Linked DNA regions of Mesorhizobium shangrilense. The protein of the gene in region 1 interacts with the protein of each later gene in a pairwise test. Links are inferred from orthologs where the notes say so. Each region holds a gene or a part of one and is shown on either strand. Other genes may lie near its edges.

Evidence for each region. The genes of interacting proteins can lie anywhere in the genome.
Region 2: the proteins of PD284_RS11515 (region 1) and PD284_RS03805 interact in binary tests that used the Escherichia coli proteins (3 or more experiments, as listed by UniProt). The link is inferred for Mesorhizobium shangrilense from one-to-one orthologs.

The regions. Positions count from the first base shown.
Region 1 is NZ_JAQGPN010000001.1:2,375,657-2,379,183, reverse strand. Bases 682-3,527 are described here. They hold PD284_RS11515 (peptidoglycan D,D-transpeptidase FtsI family protein), read right to left. Parts: upstream 3,032-3,527; coding sequence 1,331-3,031; downstream 682-1,330. Other genes in these bases: rsmH (16S rRNA (cytosine(1402)-N(4))-methyltransferase RsmH), read right to left, coding at 3,410-3,527; ftsL (cell division protein FtsL), read right to left, coding at 3,034-3,405; PD284_RS11520 (UDP-N-acetylmuramoyl-L-alanyl-D-glutamate--2,6-diaminopimelate ligase), read right to left, coding at 682-1,274. In the rest of the region: more of PD284_RS11520, read right to left, coding at 1-681. UniProt on the Escherichia coli protein: Essential cell division protein that catalyzes cross-linking of the peptidoglycan cell wall at the division septum. Required for localization of FtsN.
Region 2 is NZ_JAQGPN010000001.1:759,589-767,648, forward strand. Bases 2,443-5,293 are described here. They hold PD284_RS03805 (biosynthetic peptidoglycan transglycosylase), read right to left. Parts: upstream 4,297-5,293; coding sequence 3,589-4,296; downstream 2,443-3,588. Other genes in these bases: PD284_RS03790 (gamma-glutamyltransferase family protein), read right to left, coding at 2,443-2,683; PD284_RS03795 (hypothetical protein), read right to left, coding at 2,741-3,139; rpmF (50S ribosomal protein L32), read right to left, coding at 3,265-3,447; PD284_RS03810 (polyprenyl synthetase family protein), read left to right, coding at 4,423-5,293. Outside these bases: PD284_RS03780 (TIGR00282 family metallophosphoesterase), read right to left, coding at 1-436; PD284_RS03785 (5-formyltetrahydrofolate cyclo-ligase), read right to left, coding at 501-1,079; more of PD284_RS03790, read right to left, coding at 1,097-2,442; more of PD284_RS03810, read left to right, coding at 5,294-5,340; PD284_RS03815 (response regulator), read left to right, coding at 5,452-7,779; PD284_RS03820 (transglycosylase SLT domain-containing protein), read right to left, coding at 7,808-8,060. UniProt on the Escherichia coli protein: Peptidoglycan polymerase that catalyzes glycan chain elongation from lipid-linked precursors. May play a role in peptidoglycan assembly during cell division in collaboration with other cell division proteins.

The DNA of each region.
Region 1 (3,527 bases):
ATGGCGCCGGGCGCGGCGGCCATGATCGCTGCGCGGATATGCTGCGGAACCTCGCTGCGCGGGTTGTCGTCGGTGACGATCGCCACATCCGCCAGCCGGCTCGCGATCTCGCCCATGATCGGTCGCTTGCCCCGGTCCCTGTCGCCACCGCATCCGAACACGACGACCACGCGGCCGGTGGTGAAGGGCCGCACCGCGGCGAGCACGTTCTCCAGCGCATCCGGCTTGTGGGCGTAGTCGACGTAGATCGGCGCGCCATTTTCCGTCGTCCCGACCAGTTCGAGCCGGCCGGACGCGCCCTTCAGTTTCTCGAGCGCCTTGAGCGCGACTTCCGCCGGCGTGCCCGTCGCGATGGCGAGGCCCGCGGCCACGAGGGCGTTGGAAATCTGGAAGTCTCCAGCAAGCGGCAGGTCGATCTCGTAGATAACCCCGCCTGCGTCGATCTCGGCGCGCTGCCGGAAGCGCTCATGCTCGACCCGCTTCAGCGTCAGGAAGTCGCCCTGACGTCCGACCATGCGCACGTCCAGGCCCGCATCGCGCGCCGCCGCGCTGGTGGCCGCCGACCACGGATCGTCGGCGAAGATGACCGCGGGCGCGCCCTTGGGCAGCAGCGTGTCGAACAGGCGGAGCTTCGCGTGATGGTAGTGCTCGAAGGTCGGGTGATAATCCATATGGTCGCGGCCGAGATTGGTGAAGGCGCCGGCGCTGAGCTTCACGCCGTCCAGACGCCGCTGGTCGAGACCGTGGCTCGATGCCTCCATGGCGCCGTGAATCACGCCCGTTGCGGCGAGTTCCGACAACAGCACATGCAGCGCCACCGGATCCGGAGTGGTCAGCGAGCCATAGTCGTTTCGGCCCGGCGCAATGACTCCGGTTGTCCCGATGCTGGCGGCCGCAAACCCAGCATGTTCCCAGATCTGGCGGGTGAAGGACGCAACGGACGTCTTTCCGCTGGTCCCGGTGACGGCCACCATGGTCTCCGGCTGCCCTGGGTGCAGGGCCGCCGCGAGCAGCGCAAGCGTGCGGCGCGGATCGTCCACCACGATGCTCGGCGCATCGACCTTGTCGAGCGCGCGTCCGGCGACCACCAGAACGGCTCCCTTGGCCGCGGCATCCGCCGCGTACGCGGAACCGTCCGCCTTCGTTCCCGGCACGGCAACGAAGACCATCCCGGGCTTCACCTGCCGGGAATCGGATGTCACGCCAGCCACCTCGACCTCCGCGGAAGCATCTCCGTCGAGAGGCAGCAGGCCGGCAAGTTCCCTAAGTTTCATCGAACTCCGATCGTCGCAACAAAATGGCGCGCTTCTTGCGGGCGCGCCGTTGAGAATCACTCGTAGGACGCCACCGTTGCCTCATTTTCATGGCCGAATTCTGGCTTCACGCCAAGCATCGAGGCCGAGCGGCGGATGATGTTGGCCACGATCGGCGCAGCGTTCATGCCCGATGTCGCCGGCAAACCCGGCTTTTCAGGCTTCGGCTCGTCCACGATCGACAGGACTATGTACTGGGGATCGTCCATCGGGAATGCGGCGAGGAAGGCGTTGAACCGCTTGTCGGTGGAGTAGCGGCCGTTGACGACCTTCTCGGCAGTTCCCGTCTTGCCGCCGACCCTGTAGCCGGGAACTTCGGCGCGCTTGCCGGAGCCCTTCTCCGCATTGAGACGGTAGAGATAGCGCATGTCCGCCGAGGTCTTTTCATTGACGACCTTGGTCGCGCCCGCCACCGCTTCTTCCACGGTCCGGGGAAGGAACGTCGCCTGCATGAGGTAGCCGCCGTTCATCAGCGCTGCAGCGGCGACCGCGGTCTGGAGCGGGGTGGTCGTGAAGCCGTGGCCGAACGACGCGGTGATCGAGTGGACCTTCTTCCAAACCTTGGGTTCCGTCGGCCGCGCGACCTCCGGAAGTTCCGTCGTCATCCGCTCGAGCAGCCCGATGCGATGCAGGAACTCGCGATGGCCCTCGATGCCGACCACGTCGGCCTCGCGCGCCGAGCCGATGTTGGACGAATAGATGAACACCTCGGGCACCGTCAGCACGCGGCCCTTGCCGTGGAAGTCACGGATCGTCTGGCGGCCGATGGTGATCGGGCGCGTCGCGTCGAAGGTGCTCTGCAGCGTCACCTTGCCGGAATCCAGCGCCATCGCCGTGGTGAAGCTCTTGATCGTCGAGCCCATCTCGTAGACGCCTGCCGACATGCGGTTGAGGCGGTCCTTGTCGTGCGCATTGTGGGGATTGTTCGGATCGAAATCCGGGACCGAAGCCATCGCCACGACCTCCCCTGTCTTGGCGTTGAGCACGACCGCGCCTGCAGCGATGGCGTGGTAGCGATCGAGCGCCGCAACGATCTCGTCGCGCACGATGTGCTGGACGCGCAGGTCGATAGAGAGCTTTACCGGCTTGAGATCACGCTCCAGCGCGAGGCCGGAAGCCTGCAGGTCCGCAAGACCCTGACCGTCGACGTACTTCTCGAGGCCGGCAATGCCCTGGTTGTCGATGTTCACCAGGCCAAGGATATGGGAAGCTGTCTCGCCGCCCGGATAGAAGCGGCGTTTCTCCGTGCGGAAGCCGACCCCGGGGATGCCAAGCGCCATGATGTCGGCTTGCTGGCGCGGCGACAGCTGCCGCTTGAGCCAGACGAAGCCGGTGCCGCTTTTCAGCTTGTTGTAGGTCTGCTCGACATCGAGGTCCGGCAGCACCGTCGACAACTTCTCGATCGCCTCGTCGGCGTCGACGATGCGGCGTGGCTCGGCGAAGAGCGACGCCGTGTTGATGTCGGTAGCCAGCACCTCGCCGTTGCGATCGACGATGTCGGGGCGCGCAGCGGTGACGCGCGCGGCCGGCCCACGGCCCTCCTCGGGGCTCAGGACGCCGAGATAGACGAGACGGCCCCCGATCGCGGCATAGATGCCGAAGAACACAGCCATCGTCATGAGCACGCGGTTCTTCGGTCGGCCGCCGCTGGTCTTGCGGGCGCCTTCCATGACGATCGCCTCGGCCCCGGCCGTCGACTTCGATCTCTTCCAGAACATCTTCATTGCGCAACCGTCCCCGTCACGACCGGATCCGTCTCAAGACCGGCCATGGCGGCGGGATCACTCACCAGGTCCTCGATGGTGAGCGGCCGCTCCGGAAGGTCACTGAGCCGCACGATCTGGGTGGCTTCGACCGTCTTGAGGCCGAGCTCCGTTTCATAGGCCTTCACCAGCCGCTCCAGCCGCACCGGCTGCGTGAGGAGGCTCCAATCGGCCTTCAGCACGTCGATCGTGTCCTCCTCGAAGCGGATCTGCGCTTCGATCTTGCGAATCTCGGACAAGCGGTTCTCGGCTTCGTGCTTGGTCTTGTAGGTGAACGCAGCCGACGCCACGATGACGGCGAGCATGATCATGTCGCTGGTGCGGAACACGCTGTTACCTCTCTTCCGGACGCAAGAGTTCGGGAAGCCTTGGCAGGCCGAATATCGCTGGATCGCCCGCCCGCGCCGGCGCGGCCGTGCGCACGGCCGCCCGCAGCTTGGCGGAACGCGAG
Region 2 (8,060 bases), 1.6 Mb from region 1 along the record:
CCTGCTCGCCGAGGGGGCACGCAGCGAGGATGGTTTCGGCCGCGTGGAACGGATCGTCGAGATCAGGGTGCATGAAGATGCGGCCCATGATGTTGGCGACCAGGACGCGGGCCCCGTTCTTCGCCATGAAAACGCCGGAGCCGGCGCCTGGCGTACCCTTCGGAAAGTTTGCAGGTCGCAGGAAGCGGCTTTCGCGCGGCGCGAACTCCAGCGCTTCGCGCTGGTCCCAGACGTGGTTTCCCGTCGTCACCACGTCGGCGCCGGCTGCCAGCGTCTCGCGAAAGATGTCCTCCGTGATGCCGAAGCCGCCGGCGGCGTTCTCGCCATTGACAACAACGAAGTCGAGCCGGAAATCCGAAATCAGGCCGGGCAGGCGATTCCAGACCGCCGTGCGGCCCGTGCGGCCCACCATGTCTCCGAGAAAAAGCAGACGCATCGATCGATCCCAGTTCTCAGAGGGGTCTAGAAGCCTGCGGCGTCCCTTGCAACCAAAAGCAGCACTAGAGGAATTGCCGCATTCCACTTTGGGTCAGCAGTTCCGGGATAATCACGTCATGCCATTCGTTGGGCACGACCGGCACTTCCTGGCAGTCGAAGGCTATCCCGATCAGCCGCGGCGTCATCCCCTTCGCCTGCAATCTGGCAATTGCCCGATCGTAATAGCCCGCGCCGTAGCCGATGCGGTGGCCGCGCGAATCGAAGGCTGCGAGCGGCACCAGCATGACCGATGGATCGAGGACATCGGCCTCCTCGCCCGGTCCTGCGGTGCCGAAGCCCATGTCGACCAGCGGAGCGCCGCGCACCAGTTCACGGAAAACCATGGTTTGCCTGTCGAGGATGGCGGGCAGGCAAAGCCGCGCACCCTTCTCGCGAAGCGCGAACATCAGCGGACGTACGTCGACCTCGGAACGCATGGGCCAGAAACCGGAGACGATCGTTCCGGGATCGAAATCGATCGCCGCCTTGCCCGTTTCAGCCATCTCAAGCGAGGCCTCGACGCGCCAGAAGGGGTCGAGCGCATCGCGACGCGCCAGCGCCGCCTTGCGCAGTTCCGTCTTGAGCATTCTTTCGGCCGACATCCGATGCTACGCCCTGCCTACCAGCCCAACGCGAGGCCATCCTTGCGCGGGTCTGATCCGCCGATCAGGAAGCCGCTCTCGTGATCCACAGCGATGATCTGGCCGCCCCCGTGCGGGGAGGCCGCATCGCGGACCTGGTGGCCGCGCGCAATCATCCCCTGCCGCACGGATTCGGAGATGCCGCTCTCTACTGCGAGAACGCCGTCCTTGTCCCAGAAGAGGCGCGGATGGTCGACCGCTTCCTGCGGGTCCATGGAGAAGTCAACCATGTTGGCAAGCACATGGGCATGCCCCATCGGCTGGAAGGCGCCGCCCATCACGCCGAAGGAAGCGGCAACGCGGCCGTCCTTCATCGCCATGGCCGGAATGATCGTGTGCATCGGTCGCTTGCCCGGGCCGAGCTCGTTCGGATGGCCGGGCTCCAGGGTGAAGCACGCGCCGCGATTCTGGAGAGTGACCCCCGACCTGGGCGTCACCACGCGGGAGCCGAAACCGCTATAGACGGAGTTGATGAAGGATACGGCGCGGCGGTCACGATCGACGACGGTCAGGTAGATGGTGTCGGCATCCGGAAGTTCGGGCAGCGCGACATCCGGGTTGTGGCGTCTGGGATCGATTCTTCCCGCCAGCGCATCAAGATGGGCGTCGGAGAGGATTGCGGCCGGGGCAACCGTCATCGTCTCCGGGTCGCCTACAAGATGATCGCGCACGGCATAGGCCAGCCTGGCCGCCTCGATCTCGAGATGGTAGCGCTCGACGCTGTCAGGCGCGGCGGTCCGCACGCCGATGCGCTCCATCAGCCCGAGCAGGATGAGCGCTGTGATCCCCTGCCCGTTGGGCGGCATCTCGATGATGTCGTGGCCGCCATAGGAGAGCGAGATCGGATCGACCCAATCTGCCGTGACCTGCAGCAGATCCTGCTCGGAGAGGAAGCCGCCCTTTGCCTGGATCGTCGCGGCCATTTCGGCTGCGATCTCGCCTTCGTAAAAAGCCTTAGCTCCACCCCGCGCGACGATGCGCAAGGTGGATGCCAGCGCCGGCGCACGAAACCGCTCGCCGACCTTGGGCGCCCGGCCGTCCACCAGCAAGTGTCGCGATCCGCCTTCATCCCGGCTGAGATCGGCGACATAGCCCGGCCAGTCGCGCGCCACCCGCGGATGGATCGCAAAGCCGTCCTCCGCGTATCGGATCGCCGGCCGGAACAGGTCGTCGAAACCGCGCGTGCCGAACCGATGGAGCAAGGTTTCCCACGCCTTGAGGGCGCCGGGCGCGGTGACGCCAAGGGCGCCGGTTTCCGGAACCTCGCGAAGGCCAAGGGCGCGATAGCGCTCGCCGCTTGCGGCAGCCGGCGCTCGGCCGGAGCCGTTCAGGGCGTGCACCGAGCCGTCGGGTTCGGCAACGATGGCGAGGCAGTCGCCGCCGATGCCGGTCATGTGTGGCTCGACCACGCACAGGGTTGCGGATGCAGCGACGGCCGCGTCGGCGGCATTGCCGCCGCCCTTCAGGACGTCGAGCGCAACCGCGGTCGCCAAGGGATGCGAGGTCGCAGCCATGCCGTTCTCGGCATAGACGGCGGACCGTCCCGGTCTGTCGAATGCCCGCATCGCCCCTCCCGCGATTGCCGCAACTGCCGCACAGGTCCGCTGCGCGAGAACCTCTTCCTACCCGATGGTCACATCGCGTCCGGCCGAACGCAGTGATACCGAGAAGCCGGCCAGCAAGTCCACAAGCGTGATCACCATCAGCGTGAAAAAGACATGGTGGGCCGCGCCGCTCACCAGCAGGAATTCGACCAAATATGCCATGAAGACAAAGGTCGAGAGAAGGTGGTCTACCACGGATGCGTTGGACGTCCGGGTGGATTTCACGATCTCGATGAAAAGCAGGATCAGCGCGAAGGCGATCAGCGCGTCGCCCAGCGTCATCGTCCACATGCCGCCCGACATCATCGGCATGGAAAACAGCTCTTCGGCCCAGATCGAGCCGGATTCAACGGATAGCGCCAGGCCGATATTGTACAGGAGGAATGGTACGATCAGCAGGGGAACTGCGCTCAGCATCGAGATCTCCGTCGTGGACGTCCTCTAGATGGGCATCCCGAACCGCCGTCAAGAGGCGGGCCTCGACCTTTACAAATGAAAAGACCGGCGCGAGGCCGGTCGTTTCAGTCGATGAGGAGAGCCGATCAGCTTTCCTTCGGCTCAAGCACCTGGCGGCCGCGATACATGCCCGTCTTCAGGTCGATGTGGTGCGGACGGCGCATCTCGCCGGAATTCTTGTCTTCGACGTAGCTCGGAGCCTTCAGCGCGTCGGCCGAGCGGCGCATGCCGCGCTTCGACGGCGAGGTCTTTCTTTTGGGTACAGCCATGTTGCGTTCCAGTCGGTCAAAAGCCCGGACCGCCCCACAAAAGGGCCGGCTGCCGGGCCGAGGTCTTCAATAAAGTGGCGTGCCTATACACGCTACGGCGTTGCTTGACCAGCATGGTCGGCGAAATTTTTCCGTGGACGACTATTGGACGCACTGGACATAGGCGCCCGATCTGGCGGCAAGCCGCTCGACCCGTGCCGCCAGTCGCCGAAGATCTCGCGACGGGTTCGTCGGATCCCGCGCATATGGGTTGGGCAGCGTCACCGCCAGCAGGGCGGCCTGGCGGCGGGTCAGGTCCTTCGCCGACTTCTTGAAATGATGCTGTGCGGCTGCCTCGATGCCGTAGACGCCCGGGCCCCATTCGGCGATGTTCAGATAGATCTCGATGATGCGCCGTTTGGGCATGACGAGATCGAAGTAGACGGCGCCCGGCAGTTCGATCATTTTCCTGACTGCGCCGAGCGGCCGATGCCACAGGTAGAGGTTCTTGACCGTCTGCATGGTAATGGTCGAGGCGCCGCGGATCGGCCTCCCTGCCAGCAGGTCGTTGACCTCGGCCCTGAGCTCTCCCCAATCGACGCCCTTGTGGGAGCAGAACTGGCCGTCCTCCGACATGATCACCGAATGCACCATCACCGGGGCGATGTCGTCGAGCGGCACCCAGCGGCGGTCATAACCCTTGAGGGTGACGAGATCGGCCAGCATGAAGGTCGACACCGGGTGGACGAAGGATGGCAGGTAGAGAATCGTCAGCACGACGGGCACAGCGGCGACCGCGACGGCGATCGCCATCAAACGCCGGGACCAGGAACGCAGCCAGTTGCGTCTTACGCCCTTGCGCGCGCCCATCCCCGCCGGATTCCTGATCTCCGCTTCGATCGTCGGTTCGGTCAATGCCCGGTCCCGTGTTCAAGCTCGGCATAAAGGCAGCCGCTCGCTTGCGCAACGCCTGACTGTCCGCTACCGCTGCCGGCCATGAGTGAAATGGCGGAAAACGGCTTCGAGAAGGCCTTGGCGGCGCATGCAGAAGCGGTCGAGAGATTTCTGGACCGCGCGCTGGACGAGCGGCCGCGCTCAGGCGAGATCGCGCGGCCGACGCGCCTTCTGGCGGCGATGCGCCATGGCGTCCTGAACGGCGGCAAGCGGTTGCGCCCTCTCCTCGTCATGGAAAGCGCCGCGCTCTTGCGGGGAGACAAGTCGGCAGCCCTGAGGGTCGCAGGCGCGCTGGAATGCGTCCACTGCTATTCGCTGATCCATGACGACCTGCCGGCGATGGACGACGACGACCTGAGGCGCGGTCAGCCGACCGTGCACAAGGCCTTTGACGAAGCCACTGCAATCCTGGCCGGTGACAGCCTGCTCACCTATGCATTCGAACTGATCGCGGACGACGAAACGCTGATCCCGATGGAACGCAAGGCCGCGCTCGTGCTCGGTCTGGCGCGCGCCGCCGGCATTGGCGGAATGGCGGGGGGCCAGGCCCTGGACCTCGAAGCGGAGACAGTCAAGCCGGACGAAGCGGGCATCATCCGGCTGCAGGCCATGAAGACCGGCGCGCTGTTTCGCTACGCCTGCGAGGCGGGCGCCATCGTGGCTGGAGCGGCGGCGGCGGACCGCGAGGCATTGGCGGAGTTCGGATCCGCTCTGGGGCTGGCCTTCCAACTGGCCGACGACCTGCTGGACCTGACCGCCAGCCCGGAAACCATGGGCAAGGCGACGGGCAAGGACGCGACTGCAGGAAAGGCAACGCTGGTAGCGCTCCACGGCGCCGATTGGGCGCGCGCGCAGCTCAACGGACTGGTGGCCCAAGCGGAATCATTGCTGGAGCCGTTCGGCGCACGAGCCGCAGCCTTGCGGTCGGCCGCACGCTTCGTGGTGGACAGGCGACACTGACCGGCCGCCCGAAGCGAGTTGTTCCGCGAATCACGGCTACGAAATATTAATTCTAATCCCACTTAATCTGCGGCCATCGAACATGCGCGTAACAGGTGCGGGGTGGTGCGCGTGCAGGCCTATTCGCCATTCATCGGTTCTATTCGACGTCGCTATCTCACCGGCCTGCTGATCTTTGCGCTTGCTTCCGGCTGCGTGATGTACGCGCTCAACCGGATCAACAATTTCCGCCACGACATAGACCGGCTGTCCGGCGGCATCTCGACGCTCGTGCGGGACCTGAAGAGCGCCACCAACTTCGCCGAGCAGGCGGTGGCGAACTGGCGGCCGGACACGCGCGACGCGCTGGTAAGCGCGGCCTGGGGCCATGTCGAGCGCCTCAATACGAGCATGGGCATCCTGAGTGCGCGGGTGGAGGCGATGCGCCCGCGGCTCTCCGAAAGGACCAATGACGAGCTGGATTCCGCCTCGATCAATGGCGACCTGCTTTGGTCGGCCCGCGATATGGTCCGCAACCTCAAGCGGCTGGCGTCGGCGGACGCGGCCGACGAATGGATCTTCCGGGAGATCAGCAACCAGAACGAGCTGTTCGCACTGCCGATGCTGTTGCGCGCCCGCGCCGCCATGGAGAACGAGCGGCGTCTTGCCGACAGGGGCAACGACAGGCTGCTCTTGTGGGGCAGCGCGCTGCTGATCAGTGTGCTCGCCTTCTGCGCCGTGATGGTGTTCCGTCCGATGGAGCGTGCGATCCGCCGCGCCTTCCAGCAGTCCGAAGAGTCGCTTGCGCGCGCCGAAGCGGCAGACCGCGCAAAGTCCGAGTTCCTGGCCAATATGAGCCACGAGATCCGTACGCCCATGAACGGCGTCCTGGGCATGGCGGAACTCTTGGCGAATACCGAGCTGACGACGCGCCAAAAAACCTTCACCGACGTCATCGTGAAGTCCGGCAACTCGTTGCTGACGATCATCAACGACATCCTGGACTTCTCCAAGATCAACGCCGGACAGCTGACCCTCGATCCAGCGCCGTTCCGCCTGGCCGAGGCGGTTGAGGATGTCGCTTCGCTGATCTCGACCCGCGTCGCCGAGAAGAACCTGGAATTGGTCGTCCGCGTCGACCCGCATCTTCCGCGTTTCGTCGTCGGCGACGTGGGACGGTTCCGCCAGATCGTCACGAACCTGCTCGGCAACGCCGTCAAGTTCACCGAAAAAGGGCATGTGCTGATCGACGTCACCGGCGTCGCGGCCGACGGAAAAACTGCGCTCAGAGTGCGCGTGGAGGACACCGGCATCGGCATTCCTCCCGACAAGGTTCAGGGCGTCTTCGAGAAATTCGCCCAGGTGGACAGCAGCTCGACGCGCCGTCACGAAGGGACTGGTCTCGGCCTTGCCATTGCCGCCCGACTGGTCGACCTGATGGGCGGCAAGATCGGCGTGGAGAGCGAGATCGGCCGCGGTTCGGTCTTCTGGTTCACCGTGGAACTTCCCATCCATGAAACGATCGAAGACGTCGCGCCGGTCCCGCTGGACGTGAGTGGCGCCCGCGTGCTGGTGATCGACGACAATCCCGTGAACCGTGACATCCTGATCGAGCAGTTGAAGAGCTGGGGCTTCGATTGCGCGGCGGCGGAAAGCGGCGCCATGGGCATCGCGTTCCTCAACCGAGCCTACCAGATGGGCGTCCAGGTCGACTGCGTCGTTCTCGACTACCAGATGCCGGGCATGAACGGAGCCGACGTCGCCAAGGCCATGTGCTCCGACGACAGGACCGCCGCCATTCCCATCATTCTGCTCAGTTCCGTCGACCAGATGGATTTCAGCCGGCTCGTGCTCGACTACAGCATCGCCGCGCAACTGACCAAGCCGGCGCGATCGTCCGTCCTGCTGGCGGCGGTCGTTTCCGCCATCCAGAAGGCGCGGTCGAAGAGGGTGGCCGTACAGCACGTCCACGAACCCGCGATCTTGTCGATGCTGCAGCCGCCGGCGGCTGCTCGCGTACCGACCGCGCCGCACGTTGCACCGGCGGCACCGGCAAAGACGGCCGGGGGCGCGGATATCCTGATCGCCGAAGACAATGATGTGAACCAGCTCGTCTTCGCACAGATCCTGAATGGGCTTGGCCATACGCATCGTATCGCCGCAAATGGCCGCACGGCCTTCGAGATGTTCCGGGCCCAACGCCCCAAGCTCGTCCTCATGGACGTGTCCATGCCCGAGATGAACGGCTACGAGGCGACGCGCGCCATTCGCGCCTATGAAAGCCGGCTGGGATGGCACACGCCGATCATCGGCGTGACGGCGCACGCCTTGAAGGGCGACAGAGAGAAATGCATCGAAGCCGGCATGGACGACTATATGTCCAAGCCCATTTCGCCGGATCGACTGAGCGCCAAGATAAGCGCCTGGATGACCGATGGCGTGGTCGCCAAGTCGGCCTGACGCCATGCGGCGAACGCGATGCGCGGCGTCAGCGGTTGCGGACGACGATGCAGGCGCCGCCTGCGCCACGTAGCTGCTGGCAGATGATGTCGGCGTTGGCGCGGTTGTCGACGCCGATGCGCACGGCATAGATGCCGCGCCGTCCTATCGGCGTCCGCACACGGCTGACGACCGGCTCGTATTCGCTCAGAAGGGCAGGGAACCGCCCGCGGATGCGGCTCCACTGCCGGATCGCGGCGGCGCGACGGAAATTGCCGGCCACCTGGACGCCCCACGGCTTG